2 regions of the Marinomonas sp. PE14-40 genome follow, and region 1 is predicted to be linked to the other one. Evidence: predicted binding sites of a transcription regulator. Region 1 holds the regulator's gene; the other holds the start of a gene.
The links. Region 1 encodes FNR, which switches genes on or off when oxygen is low (the NO sensors DNR and NnrR bind a similar motif). Its sites were predicted from a motif close to TTGATNTANATCAA; they were not measured.
Positions count from the first base shown of each region.

Region 1 (7,494 bases):
ACTGAAATCTGAAGTACAGGTGGTTATAAATGATGATTACTTTTATTCAAATCATGAGGTTTTACCTATGGCTGAATATAAAAAGAAGTTAATTCAATGGCACGCTAATGCGGGTGTTGACGTTTTCACAGTTAAACAACTTGATCTCGTTGCGCAGCATAGGCCTAAAACCTTGGCGGCGATGAGTCGATTGACGGGTCTTGCTAAACATGTGCTTGAGCCACTGTCACCACCAATCTATGACGTAGTAAAAATAAGTGTGCCGAACTAATGTATAGAAAGGAGTTTGAAGAAGCGGCGACTAATGCGGTATTGGAGTCCTTTAATAGAGCTAACCAGTACTTTGAAACCGACGTTGAAATGGTCTCGATTAAATTTAACCAAAGGGGCTCGGCGGCAGGTACTGCATACTTACAACGTCATGAAGTAAGATTTAATTATGATATGTATCTTCAAAACCCTAATGAATTTCTTTCTACTGTCGTGCCGCATGAAATAGCACATATATTTGTTTATCAACTCTTTGGTCCAAAAGTTAGGCCTCATGGTAAAGAGTGGAAGAGTGTGATGATGAATGTTTTTAATTTAGCACCAAATCGTACTCATAACTTTGACGTTAAGGCGCCAGCGAAAAGTTTTCTGTATTTGTGTGACTGTATGGAGCATGCCTTAACAATCAGGCGCCATAATCGAATTCTCAAAGGGGCTGAGTATCAGTGCAGAAAGTGCAGAGCTAAATTAAGGAAAAAGTAAAATTGTTCCTATATCAAGCAGATATTAATTTGATATGAATCATTATTAAGGTATTATCTTGGCAAAATTTATCGCTATGTTTGCTTGGAGATGATATGAATAACACACTTAAACTTTTTGCTGGGTTTGCTATGGGATTGGCAACAGCTGTAATGGCTAACTTTGCGCCTATGATAGTACCTGCAATGCTGGCTGTCATTGCTGCAGCGGTTATTATCGATTCTCTAGGGATCAACAAGCAAGCTTAAGCTTAAAAAGAGCTAACCCTGTTAGCTCTTGTTTCACCCTGTAATTTCCTACCGATTAAAAAATTCGTCATATTTCCCTAATAGATTCAATTAATTGGATGCGATGGAATTGTTACTGTTGTAGAATGTCGCTATTTGTAATTATGTGAAAGTAGCAATGGATTTATCAACACGCCCGAAAGAAAAAACCGAACTTAATAAGCTTCATAAACGCTTAAGAAGGCTAACCGGACAAGCAATCGCCGACTTCAATATGATAGAAGATGATGACAAGGTCATGGTTTGTTTATCTGGGGGTAAAGACTCTTATACTATGTTGGAGATATTAAGAAATCTTCAAGCAAGTGCTCCGATAGAGTTTAGTATTGTTGCTGTTAACTTGGATCAAAAACAACCTGGTTTTCCTGAACATATTTTGCCTGAATATTTGTCATCAATTGGTGTTGATTATCATATTCTAGAGCGTGACACCTATAGTATTGTTAAAGAGCTTGTACCTGAAGGTAAAACGACATGTGGCTTATGTTCACGTTTAAGACGCGGTTCTTTATATGGTTTTGCGGATGAAATCGGTGCAACTAAAATTGCGCTTGGGCATCATAGAGATGATATCTTAGAAACTTTGTTTTTAAATATGTTTTTTGGTGGGAAAATTAAATCCATGCCGCCTAAATTGTTAAGTGATGATGGTCGTCATATGGTAATTAGACCACTTGCATACTGTAAAGAAAAAGATATTGAGACTTTTTCTGAAATAAAGGAATATCCGATTATTCCGTGCAATCTTTGTGGTTCACAAGAAAATTTACAGCGTCAGGTTATCAAAAATATGTTACAACAATGGGATAAAGAATATCCCGGTCGTACCGATACGTTGTTTACAAGTATGCAAAATATCGTACCGTCGCATATGGCAGATACAAATTTATTTGATTTTAAAGATTTATCTATTAGTCCAGATGCCTTAGATAAATTAAATATAATTTCACTATAGGATATATTGATGAGTTTTAATAAATATGCAATTACTTTTGCGCTTGGTTTGTTAAGTGTTGGAGCAAATGCTTCAAGTGTTTCAGGTACTCTATCTGATGATACGGCTAAATTAAATGCGTCTTTAAGCATAGATCCTGTTGAGATTGAAGCGGGTGCTTTGTATTTATCTGAAGGCGGTAAATCTGGTTATGTTGGCGTAATGATTGTTGATAAGGCTGACCCTATTGAAGTCGGCGTTGGTGCAAGATTGCGTGCAGTAGAGGGTGATCTAGGTGCTAACGATTCAGGTTACGGTGTAGGATTAGGTGGTTATTATCGTTACATTATTCCACAAGCTAACCGTGTAAGCATATATGCATCTGGTTATTACTACCCAGGGCTTTTCACCTATGGAGATATGAAAAGACAGCACGAAGCTGATTTGAGAGTGGAATATTTTGCAACACGTAATGCAAGAGTTTATTTTAGCTATAGTGTTGTAAAAACTGAATTTAATGATCATAGTGAAAAGTATACTTTGGATGAGGGTGTGCACATTGGAGTAGCAGCTTACTTCTAGGTGTGACTAAAACAGAATCAAAAAAAAGGGCGCTAAATTAGCGCCCTTTTTTTATTCGCCTTCAAAGGCGCAGAGACTATAAACGGGTATCTCTAAGTCACTAATAATCTGACTGCCTTTTAAATCAGGTAGGTCAATAATAGCTGCAACTTCTTTGATGTTAGCGCCTTGTGATTTTAATAGGCTGATAGCAGCGCAAAGCGTGCCACCAGTCGCTATTAAGTCGTCAAAGAGTAATACTTGATCACCCTCAGATACAGCACCTTCTTGAATCTCTAGCTCTGCTTCTCCGTACTCAAGCGCATACTTTTGTGAAATAGTTGCACCTGGTAGTTTGCCTTTTTTGCGCACAAGAATTAGAGGCTTTTGCAGCTCATAAGCAAGAATAGAAGCGATAAGAAAGCCACGAGCATCAATGCAGGCAATGTGGCTTATATCAGTTGCTATATACCTATGAATATAAGCATCAACAACCATTCTCAAACCCTTAGGGTCTGAGAAAATTGGAGTGATGTCTCTAAAACTAATACCTTCTTTAGGCCAGTCTTCAACTGTTTGTATTAAAGATTTTATGTAAAAATCATCGTAAAGCATTATATCGCCTTGTGTTAGCTATCAAATACTTTCAATTTTATCACAATCTTCTGACATGCCGATTAGTTTTTGCATTTGATCTAGATCGATAATGCTAATTTCTTTGCCATCAACTTGAATCATGCCGTTTTTTTGAAAACGTGTGATTACTCGACTAACGGTTTCAACTGCTAAACCAAGATAATTGCCGATTTCACCACGAGACATGGCAAGTCTAAATGATGTTGCAGAATAGCCACGTTTTTTAAAGCGCGCACTTAAATTTAGTAATAAAGAAGCGACTTTCTCATCTGCATTTTTTTTACCTAATAGCACCATCATTTGTTGGTCATCACAAATTTTGCGGCTCATCACTTTAAAAAGTTGATGCTTAAGAGTAGGGATCTGTTCAGATAATTGCTCTAAATGAGAAAAAGGAATTTCACACACCGTGGTTGTTTCAAGCGCTTTTGCAGACACTGGATAAATGTTTTTATCTATCCCGCTAAGGCCAAGAAGCTCACTTGGGCAGTAAAAGCCTGTAATTTGCTCTTCACCAGAGTTAGTGATATTAAAAGTTTTAAGTGTGCCGGTACGTACGGCATACACAGATTCGAACTCGTCTCCCTGACGAAATAAAATATCCCCTTTTTTTAGAGGTTTTTTACGTTCAATGATCTGATCCAATCGATTAACATCGTCATCAGCTAAAGAAATTGGCAGGCATAGCGCGCTAAGGCTGCAATTCTGGCATTGAGATGTAAGTTTACTGTTAAATCGAGCGTTGTTAAGAGCTAAAGACATAATGATCTCCCTGAACTTGATCTATGTTTCTAAATTACTTTAGAGTATGAAATTACGTTATTTAAGTATTTATCAAAAGTCATGCAAATGCAGCGGATTAAAAGTCTGCCAGAGTCCGTGACCCTAATATAAGGTATTGGCTCATTTGTTAACTTAATAATGCCGTCTTTCTCTAGTTTTCTAAGCTCTGATAGTTCATTTTTAAAGTAATTTGAAAATACGATATTAAACTCACTCTCAATGTCACTTGAATCTAGTTCAAAGTTGCAAATTAAAGACATAATGACCTTATGTCTTATTTGGTCGTCACGATTACTCATGTATCCCTTCATAATCGCTAACTGACCGCTTTCAATGCTTTTGCGATAATCTTTTGTCGCCGTATGATTTTGAACATATGTTTTGCCTATTTGACTGATAGCTGATGTGCCAAATGCCAATAGGTCACAGTTTGCATGTGTTGTATATCCTTGGAAATTTCGTTTCAACTCTCCTTTATTTTGTGCTTTTGCCAACGCATCCTTGGGTTTGGCGAAATGATCCATTCCTATGTATTGATAGCCTGCACTGGTAAGCATATCGATGCATAATTTAAGAATAGCTAATTTTGTATTTGTGTCTGGTAACTGATCTTCTGGAATCTGTCTTTGAGAAGCAAACCGTTTAGGTAAATGAGCATAGTTAAATACTGAAATCCTATCAGGATCAAGTTTGATTACTTGATTAAGGGTTTGTTCAAAGCTTTCAGCAGTTTGATATGGAAGCCCATATATTAGGTCGAAATTGATAGAGTGATAACCTAGTTTACGACTACACTGCATTAGGCTGTCAATTAATTCGTAGCTTTGTATGCGATTAATAGTAGTTTGGACTCGTTTGTCAAAATCTTGAATGCCATAGCTAAGGCGGTTAAAGCCGAGTTCTCTTAGTGCTGACAGCTTTTCTTGGCTAACTTCTCTTGGGTCAACCTCTATGCTGTATTCACCTTCATCATCGGGAAGTAAATTGAACTCTTGCTTGATGTAGTTAATCAATTTTTTAAAGGCATCGGTTGATAAGAAGGTAGGGGTGCCACCCCCAAAGTGAAGTTGTTGTACTTCTCTTTCATCGTTAAGCATTAAAGATTTAAGGCGAATTTCTTCAATAAGAAGTTCAAGGTACTCATCGCCTTTTTTGTAGTTACTTGTGATTACTTTATTGCACGCACAGTAATAGCAAAGCTTTGCGCAGTAGGGGACATGAAAGTAGAGACTTAATGGTTTTTTTGAGGGCATCAGCATTTCTTCAATTAAAGAGAGCTTGCTAATGTTGCTGCTAAATTGAGGTGCAGTAGGGTAAGAGGTATATCTAGGACCCGAAATATTATATTTTTGAATGAGTTGTGTATTCCAGAGCATCTAAACGTCCTATTAAAAATTCTTATAGTATTTTAACTGCTAAGGAAATTTAAAAATTGATATATGTCAGCCTTTTGGTTGGCGTGTTTTATAAATATGGCGCTATCTAAGGAAAGCAGCTTGTATTAAGTTTTGGAAAAATGGAAATGTCCAAATAGCGTAAATCAGCATAAAGACACCGCTAACGGTATTGAGGTGGTACTGTTTCCAGCTTTCTTTTAGGCTTTTACTGAATATTCCGGTAGCTAACATTGCCGGCATGGTGCCAAGCCCAAATGCAAGCATAAGTAGTATGGCTTCAAAAGGTGTGGATCTAGCTGAGATCCAAATTAAACTGGAATAAACAAGTCCACAGGGTAGCCAGCCCCAAACAAAGCCAGCTAAAAAGGCTTGTTTTCTGGTTTTGATAGGTAATAATTTCTTTGCGAAAGGGGCTATATATTGCCAGCCAAATGAGCCAAGCTTTTCAACTTTTAATATTAGTTGTGACTGTTTTAAAAGATAAAGGCCCATGAGAAAGAGAATAGTGGCTGCAAAGGTTCTTAGTGCATAACTGGCGCTTTCATAATAATCGCTAAAAGACTGAAAGAAGAAGCTAAAAACAAGGGCTAGGATAGAGTAGCTAGTAATTCGCCCTAAATTGTAATTTAACTGTGTTGCTAGCAATCCTTTGCTATTAGGTGTGTTGAAAGAAAGGGCGCTTATGATACCTCCGCACATGCCAAAGCAGTGCCCTGCACCAGCAAGTCCAATAAGAAATGCAGTTAAAAGGTCGAATTCGCTCATTTGTTTTTGTCGTTATCATCTTCTTCGAATAGTATTCTTTGACCTTCACGGTCAAGGTCTTCAAATTGATCTTTTTTAACCGCCCAAGTAAAGATAGCGACTGCGATAAAAACAAAGATTGCTGCAATTGGGATTAGTAGGTAAAGGCTTTCCATTTTTTCTCCAATAGTTTATTTAGAAAGGCGGCTAGCATTAAGGGCAACTAATAATGAACTAAGTGCCATACCAATTGCTGCAGCCCAGGCAGGAACATAGCCAAGAATAGCGGCGGGTAGCATGATGGCGTTGTAGCTAGCGGCCCAAAATAAATTCTGCTTTATGATTGTTTGGCACTTTTTGGCTAACTTAATTGAGTGATTGATTGTATTAATTTGGCTATTAATCAATACTGCATCAGCATGGATTTTTGCTAAATCAGAGCTTGCAGCCATGGCAATTGATGTATTAGCTCCTGCCAGTGAAGGAACATCATTTAGACCGTCACCAACCATTAAAATGTTAGTTTTGTCATCTTGTGAGTTGATCCATTGCCACTTTTCTTCAGGTGACATTTGGCATTTAAAGTGATCAAATGCCTCAGGGCTTAACACAGAGTTTGCCGACTCGTTTGTATCGCCCGTTAATAAACTCACCTGAATTCTATTATGTCTTAGATCACTTATTGCTTCTTGGCTATGGGGTCTTAGTCTGTCTTGAAGGTAAATGGTTCCAATAATTCCAGTGTTTACTTTAGCTAAATATAGCGTTAAACCAGTGAAGTCAGAAGCGCTCGGTTTTGTTTTATTGTCTAAGCTTGAAATAAACTTCAGATTGCCTAGTAAATAACGTTCGCCGTTTATCATCCCTTCAACACCAAGGCCGGTGTGATTAATAATGTTATTTGCTTTAAAGGGGGATATTTGTCTAAAAGCTTTTGCGATTGGGTGAATAGACTCGCTCTCAAGTGCGCTTGCTATATGTAAGCATTGGTTTTTATCAATAGCATCAACATGACTAATATCAAATTGACCATGGGTAAGAGTGCCTGTCTTATCAAATATAATATGCTTACATCGAGCAAGTGACTCAATAACATGTCCTCTTGTGACGAGTAATCCAAACTCTTTAAGTTTGTTGGTCGCTGATGTTAGAGCCACAGGTGTCGCTAGTGATAAAGCGCAGGGGCAAGTGACGACTAATACGCTAATCATAATCCAATAGGCTTCATCTGACCCTGCAAGTGTCCAGCCTATAAATGTGAGGCTGGCGCAAATAAGGACTAGGATAACGAAATAATGAGCAACATTATCTGCAATTTTAGCAATTTTAGGTTTTTCACTCAGTGCTCTATCGGTTAAGCGTTCTATTGCGGCTGCGCGAGTTTGTTTTCCTATTGCTG
Region 1 covers NZ_CP130700.1:1,008,621-1,016,114, reverse strand. Annotated here, with positions in the region: gene Q0A08_RS04645 (RecQ family ATP-dependent DNA helicase) at 1-271, shown strand, start outside; gene Q0A08_RS04640 (SprT family zinc-dependent metalloprotease) at 271-753, shown strand; gene Q0A08_RS04635 (hypothetical protein) at 849-1,001, shown strand; gene ttcA (tRNA 2-thiocytidine(32) synthetase TtcA) at 1,159-1,995, shown strand; gene Q0A08_RS04625 (YfaZ family outer membrane protein) at 2,005-2,556, shown strand; gene Q0A08_RS04620 (adenine phosphoribosyltransferase) at 2,608-3,150, opposite strand; gene fnr (fumarate/nitrate reduction transcriptional regulator Fnr) at 3,172-3,933, opposite strand; gene hemN (oxygen-independent coproporphyrinogen III oxidase) at 3,963-5,330, opposite strand; gene Q0A08_RS04605 (sulfite exporter TauE/SafE family protein) at 5,433-6,116, opposite strand; gene ccoS (cbb3-type cytochrome oxidase assembly protein CcoS) at 6,113-6,271, opposite strand; gene Q0A08_RS04595 (heavy metal translocating P-type ATPase) at 6,287-7,494, opposite strand, start outside.

Region 2 (7,494 bases), 1.9 Mb from region 1:
ATAAAAAGAGAAGTTGCTAGGAGTTACCATCTCTTGGCCGATATTGATGATGATGTTGGTTTGAGAGTTGCTGGGGCCTGTGATTCTAGATTCATAAGCCACAAGGCTAGACATGGTGCCAGCTTGATCTAATTCGCCTTCAGTTGCGCCAAACTGATTGGTTGCTTGGTCTTGTGTGTATATTGGCTGAGTGTAGGGTTGTGTTTGTAGTGGCTGCCCCTGAGTTGGCTGAGCTAAAGGCTGCATGACAGGAGGATTGGTATCTACAATAGGATTGTTGATACCTGGAATTTCTTCTGTGCTTTCTTCTTGAAGTACTTCATCACCGGTAAATACTATTCCTTCAGCTTGGGCTGATAAGGCTGCGAATACTAATGCGCTAGTAATTAGGTATTTAATCATTCTGTGCCGTCCAACTGATTGAGGTTATTGAGCATCTTGTTAATAGAGGTTTCCCAATTGTTCTGCTGTTCTTGGTTGCTATAGACCTTTTGTTCTAGCTCGTTGTTTTCTTCGCTTAGTTGGGTGTTTTGTGCTTCTAATTGAGTGATTTTTTGGCGCAATACGCTGATTTCATCTACCGCTTGGTTAATGCGTTGTTCAAGATGATGTAGTAGTTCGTTGTTCATGTGTTTTCCCTTGCGAATTTTTAATGGTTGTGAGTTTGATTGTATTGATTTACCAAGCAATAACAATGTCTTGCTGCTGAACATTTAAAATTCGAGCATCAATATTGAGTTCACCAATGGAAAAGTTCGGTTGAACTTGCTTGATGGTGATATTTATATTGGCGTTGTTAAGCTGGGTAAGAGGGTTTTGTAGTTGGTTGAATACTTCGTAGCGGCGATAAATGCCAAAAGTATCGTTCAACTTAACACCAGCAATTGAGCCGGCGTTTATATGGACCCGATTTCCTTCTGTGCGAAAAATGTTTGCCATAAATGGTTGGCAGCGTAAGCGGGAACTAGTATCTAAAGCGGCTTGCCACAATACTTGTTGTGCAATTTTACCAAAATTTGTGTTTTTAAACCTTGGGCTGCCATAACCTGTGCGAATCGATTTATCTAAATTCCATTCGCCTGTTTCAAAGTAGCTTTTTTCAAAAAGTAGGGCGCCGCTAAAGCCATCATAAAGATAAAGGTCGATAGCGAGATTGCGAGGGCCGCTGGTTTTGTTTTCTTCGTGTTTAAAGTTTTTAAACACATTAGCCTTATTCGGCTCCAGTTCATTTGCTGGCCCGATATCACGGATTACACCGGTCACAACATATTGAACGCCAAGATCTTCTCCAATACGTGCAACATCTGTTAAAGAGCCATCTGGATTGGTGGATGTGGGAGCATTAATAAGGTCAGGGTAAATTTGTATATTTGTTGCGGCTAACGCGTGCAAGAAGCCTTGTTTATTTATTTCATTAACTAGGTCTCTAGGCATGAGTCTAGGGACATTATGAATTGAGCCTAGATTGGCCTGTTGCGGAGTTTGTAGTGCAAAGCTGGTGATACCCACTGATTTTCTATAAAGATTGGTCGCGCCATTGCTGCAAATGTGTTCAGGGGTGACTTCGGCTGCAACAACGACAGTGAGTATGTCATTTTTGCGCTCTTCTTTAAGGATGTTTGTGCTTTGGGTTATCCCTGTTCCTCGTACTGAGCTTGCGGACTCAACTTCGCCGTTTGCGAAAGTGTCTTCACTAATAACACGGGCATTTGCTTGTAAAACCGCTTGTTTTAATGCCTGCTCTGTTGCTCTGTATCTGGCATCGGCTAAATCTTCGTTATATATAATTGCTTGTCCCGTTGCTTCAATCATTTGTGATGAAGCAAGCTGGGAGCAGAGTAAAAAGCTAGTCGCGATAATCTTTTTAAGCATGGAGTCGACTACTCAACAGAATAAAAATTAGTCGTCGTTGATCTCACTTGAGGGCTTGTTTGGCTTTGATATTGGCTAATGCCATTATTTAAGTTGCTATAGCCCATTTGACATGCGGGATTATTAGAGATTGTTGCTGGGTTTTGAACACACTGTTGAAAGTTTTCTTGCAAAGCCATTTCAACAATAGTTTCAAAGCTGCCGTCTTCTAGTTCTCTTTGAGAAACAACTTTAGCTCCCATCAAATAGGCATCAACAAATGTTTGTAGCTCATCGTGGGCTGTCATCATGCTTCTTAGGGAGCTCGAACCTCTTAATTTAAGGCCGTAAACACGTTCGGATAGGTTTCTGTAGGCGTCTAATTTTGAACCACGCAAAGTCAGTAATCTGATTTGTGGTCGAGATAGTTTCTTACTCACCATAGGGGCGGCGTAACCTGTTGCACTGATGACAATTGGTTGAGGTGCTTGTTGTACCACAAGTTGTTGCGCAGGAGCGGCTGCTAAGCCTTTAGTTGCATAAGTCGGTTGAGCGAAGCTATTTGTTGTTGGGGTTGGATTGCTGGCATTACATGGAGCTATGCCTGAACATGAGCCAGCGCTCGATACTCGACAGCCTGCCAAAATAACACAGGTACCGATTAATGCCGCATAGAGCAGACTAGATCTCATTCTCTTCTCCTAATTAGTGCTTTTGATCTGAGTGACTTTATTTTTCAGTCACAACACTGATGTTTGAATTTGCTATAACTCTAATGCATTAATTATGCCTAATTAATTTTGAATGGTGAACTCTTGATCCTATCTTGCTTATTCTAAGCTTCGCTTAATAGCGAGATGGTTGGGTGGTGATTGATTTTTTCGATGCTTGAGTTTTTGTTAATGCTCTTTCATAATGCTGTATAAATATACAGTTAAACGGTGTTTCTATGCGTAAAATTATACATATAGATGCAGATTGCTTCTTTGCAGCGGTAGAAATGCGTGATGACCCTGCATTGAGGGAAGTGCCTTTAGCCATAGGTGGGCAGGCAAATGCGAGAGGTGTCATTGCTACTGCAAATTATGCGGCAAGGGAATACGGGGTGCGTTCGGCTATGTCTTCCGCTAAGGCGGTAAGTTTATGTCCCAATTTAGTTTTAATAAGGGGCAATATGGAAAAATATCGCCTAGCGTCGCGGCAGATGCATGCCATCTTTCAAGATTATACTTTAAAAATTGAACCGCTATCTTTAGATGAAGCCTATTTGGATGTGACAGATTGCTCTCTATGTTATGGCAGTGCGACTTTAATTGCAGAAGAGATTCGCCAGCGAATATTTGAGGCGGTAGGAATAACTGTTTCTGCGGGTATTGCTGTGAATAAATTTCTAGCCAAAGTGGCCAGTGATTGGAATAAACCCAATGGTCAGTTCGTGGTAGATCCAAGTCAGCAGGAAGATTTTGTTCGGTCGATTCCAGTAAAGTGTATTCATGGGGTTGGGAGAGTGGCTCAAGAAAAGTTAGCCAAACTAAATGTAGAAACTTGTGAAGAGTTGCAAAAGGTAGATTATTTTTTATTGTCGCAGCAGTTTGGTAGTTGGGCGTATCGTTTGCAGCAGCTGTCTTATGGTGTTGATAATAGATCTGTTAAGAGTCACTCTGTGCGTAAAAGCATTTCTGTTGAGACGACTTTTGCTGAAGATCTAAAAGGGGTTGCGGCTTGTGAGGCAAAATTACCTGATTTGTTGCGAGAGTTGGGGCGACGGATTAAAAGCAAAAAAGGCTTGGCGCAACTGGGTAAATATTATTTGAAACTTAAGTTTTCTGATTTTCAACAAACCACGATTGAAACCGCTTATGTAGCAGGTGATGAACTTGCTTTTTTCACTGATTTGCTGAGAGAGGCTTATGCTAGGCGTCAGATGCCAGTTAGGCTAATTGGTGTTGGCTATAGGTTAAAAGCAGTGTCTGAAAAGCAGTTGACCTTGTTTTAGGTGGAAGCTTTAAGTGAAAAACTGAGTATTTAGCTTAAATGAGTAGGTCTCAAAAAAACTGGGAAAAAAGAGGAGAGCGACTATAGTTTATCAAGGATGATGCGAACATGCCTAGAAGCACAGCTGTCTTTATCATAAAATTTAATAGCGAGCCTTAGCGAAACCTAAAGAGTTAAGTTATTGACTGTGAATTACTTTTTAAATTTTAGTGTTTAGCTATCTACTGACAGTTCTCAAAGCTTGGTATTGGGTTAGTTGCACCATCCCTAATTTTTTGGAGGTGGTTAATGATGAATATACAGGCCTTAACCTGGAACCAGTTGCAGCAAAGTGTTTTTACCACTGATCAAGCTTCTCTCATTCCTAGATTACGCTTTGATGTTGAACAGACCTTAAAGTCTTTATATGCGGATGTCTCTCTAAGTGATCACTTAGAGGATCTTTATTTGCCTTTTGCCCATTGGATAGCGCAACTAGCGCAACCAAGGTCCCATCCTTTAGTTATAGGTATGGGTGGGGTACAAGGTTGCGGAAAAACTGTGTTTACCACAGTGTTAAGTCATGTTTTATACAAGGCATACGATAAAAAAACCATAGTATTAAGTATCGATGATTTCTACAAAACACGAGTTGAGCGAGAACATATGGCGCGAGATGTCCATCCTATGTTTATGACTCGTGGTGTACCTGGGACACACGATCTTGCCTTGATAAATAATATATTAGATAGGTTGGCAGATCTTAAGGCTGGAGAGGTGATGCGCTTGCCTTGCTTTGATAAGTCCACTGATGAAAGGCGGCATGTTAAAGATTGGCAAGAGGTTGAAGGGCCGATTGATGTCATATTATTTGAAGGCTGGTGTGTTGGTATGCCTGAACAAAAGCAATCTTTAGTTGATCCTATTAATCAGCTTGAAAAAGATTTGGATATAGAAGGTGTTTGGCGGCAGCAAGTTAACCAGTACTTAGAAGAAGATTATAAACAATTGTTTGCGCGTATTGAGTTGATGTTATGGATGCAGGCGCCAAATTATGATGTTGTTTATGACTGGCGTAATAAGCAAGAAAGGTTATTAGAGGAACATTTATTAGATATACATGGTGATGGTTTAAATAAAATAGATCTTACTGTTATGTCTGATGATGAGCTTAAGTCCTTTATGCAGTATTACGAACGACTTACTAAGCATATGATGTCTGTTATGCCGGATAAGGTAGATGTATTACTGAAGCTTGACGAACAACAAACTGTTACTAAGGTGCAGTTCCCAACACATCATTAAAACTTTTTATTGATTAGAGGGTTTTAAAGTAAATTATGCTAGGCTATCGAGCTTTGTTCGATAGCCTTTTTTATTGTTTTATGGAGATTTGCCTTGTCTAAAACGCTTGAATTTTTAACGTTAGAAACGACTCATCAAGTAGATGCTGCCGTGATCTGGTTACACGGGTTAGGGGCAGATGGTAATGATTTTAAAGCAATTGTACCTTCTTTAAATTTACCACAAAGTGCCGCTATTCGTTTTATCTTCCCGCATGCGCCAATGCGTCCTGTTACTATCAATGGTGGTATGCCGATGCGAGCTTGGTACGACATTCTAGAAATGTCACTAGAGCGTAAAGTTGATATGGCTAATATTGATGAGTCTGTGGATCAGATTACTCAATTGATAGAGTTTCAAATTGAAAAGGGTGTTCCTGCAGAGCGTATTTTGGTTGCTGGTTTTTCGCAGGGTGGCGTGATTGCCTACCAAGTAGGGTTGTTAGGTAAGTATAAATTAGCTGGTATCATGGCTTTGTCGACTTACTTGGCTGATGCTAATTTAATCCCGGAGGCGACAGATTCGGTGAATGGGCAAACCCCTTTACTTATTCATCATGGTACACAGGATCCGGTTGTACCTTATGAATTGGCGGTTCGCGCTCATGGTGAACTGGAGAATAAGGGTTACCAAATAGAGAAGGCCTCTTATTCAATGCCTCATTCTGTATGCCCTGAACAGGTTGTTGATATTTCTCGATGGATACAGAAGGTATTTTCAATAAATTAAGTTTGAATTTCACGTTAGGGGTTTTCTGATTTAAATCAAGAAAGTGCTCAGATGCTGGTCTGGTCAAAAAAACAATTGATTTATGTCATTAACTGTTTAGGGGATAGGCACATAATTGCTCTTAATTATAAAGGAGAGCAGTTATGTTTTTAGACTCTGTTGTTGTTTCAGGTTTGATTATTGTTGGGCTAATGGTGGCATTTTTTGTTGGTTTTGGTTATGTCGGTTATAGAAAGTATAAGAAAGAAGTTAAGTAATCAAATCTTAACGTCTTATTTCAAAAATTAGAATTCAATTGATGATTGAATGAGTTTTCTGTTGGCATAGTTGAATTCTAATTCCCTTCCTTCTGTTTTAATTCCGTTTTTATTGTTTGGCAGTTAATTCTTATCTTCTTGATTGTCGGATTCACTTGATTCCCTCATAATATCGCCTTTAAAAAGGTGCTTAGCGCCTGTATCCACGCTTTATCGAGGCTAATATGTCTACTACTAGTGTTATTCTTGCCATCATTTTTGGCGTTCTTGTTATTGCGGCTCTTGCTTGGGTCATTTCTCGTCAGCTTAAGCTAGATAATAAGCGGAAAGTAGAAATGAAAGAGGCTGAGAAAAACATACTAGAGGGTCGTAAAAAACGCATTGAAAGCATTCATGTACTGCTTAAAGTGGTTGGATCTGAAGACTTAGGTTGGATGGAAGCTAGTATAAGAGTGAAAACCTTGTTAGATCAGTTAAGCTTGGATTTGTCAGAGCATGAAACAATTGGTGTGTTTTATAAGGTATATGCTGAAACTGAGCATATCCCAACTCATGAAGGTTGGAATGATTTACCCAAAGATGCTCGTAGAAAATTCAGAATGGAAATGATGAAGTGTGAAGCACGATATCAAGATGACTTAGAGCAAGCTAAGGTCGCTCTGCTTGAGTATCCTTTGAAATAGTTTTTGGAGGTTGGGGAGTGTAAATGCTGGCCTTCGTTGGACTTGTTCTTATTGTCTTTAGTTTGTTTGCTTTGGTTTTTTACTTCTTTTATAAGTTTAGATCCAGTATGCCCTATTATCGGGTTGATCGCAGTTATTGTTGTTTTTTGCTTCAGCATGCCATTACTGGGGATCTTCCTTGCACTGATTGGTACTTGTTTATTGGTGCCGTTAACCTTACCTCAGAAGAGTTAGAGCTGCTTCGTTTAGCTTGCATTGAAATAGATGAGGATTACTCAAAGGAAAGTGTGATGGTGAATGGTAAGATGTGTATGAGGTTTAGTGCTGAGGGTAAACGTGAGTTAGGGGTTCTCTTGAAAGGGATCAGTGCCTAAAGCTTTTTGTTTAAGTTAGTGTTTACTTGAATTGATGTTTGTCTAAGTTTTGGAAGTTTTCATGTCTCGTTATCGTCCACCTATGCCGCCTAAATCCGCTTATATCACAAAAGAAGGGGCGCAAAAGCTGACTGCAGAATTAAAGTATCTGTGGAAGGAAAAGCGACCTCAAGTGACAGAAAGTGTTCGAGAAGCTGCTGCTCAAGGAGATAGGTCAGAAAATGCTGAATATATATATGGAAAAAAGCAGCTAAGAGAAATTGACCGAAGAGTGCGCTATTT
Region 2 covers NZ_CP130700.1:2,909,780-2,917,273, reverse strand. Annotated here, with positions in the region: gene Q0A08_RS13585 (hypothetical protein) at 1-402, opposite strand, end outside; gene Q0A08_RS13580 (cell division protein ZapB) at 399-629, opposite strand; gene Q0A08_RS13575 (flagellar assembly protein T N-terminal domain-containing protein) at 679-1,872, opposite strand; gene Q0A08_RS13570 (LPP20 family lipoprotein) at 1,881-2,543, opposite strand; gene dinB (DNA polymerase IV) at 2,801-3,847, shown strand; gene Q0A08_RS13560 (hypothetical protein) at 4,135-5,130, shown strand; gene Q0A08_RS13555 (alpha/beta hydrolase) at 5,224-5,898, shown strand; gene ccoM (cytochrome c oxidase subunit CcoM) at 6,042-6,155, shown strand; gene Q0A08_RS13545 (DUF2489 domain-containing protein) at 6,380-6,838, shown strand; gene Q0A08_RS13540 (hypothetical protein) at 6,862-7,212, shown strand; gene greB (transcription elongation factor GreB) at 7,274-7,494, shown strand, end outside.
Region 2: a site for FNR is predicted at 5,974-5,987, ahead of ccoM (cytochrome c oxidase subunit CcoM). Genes of this name have one in related genera too.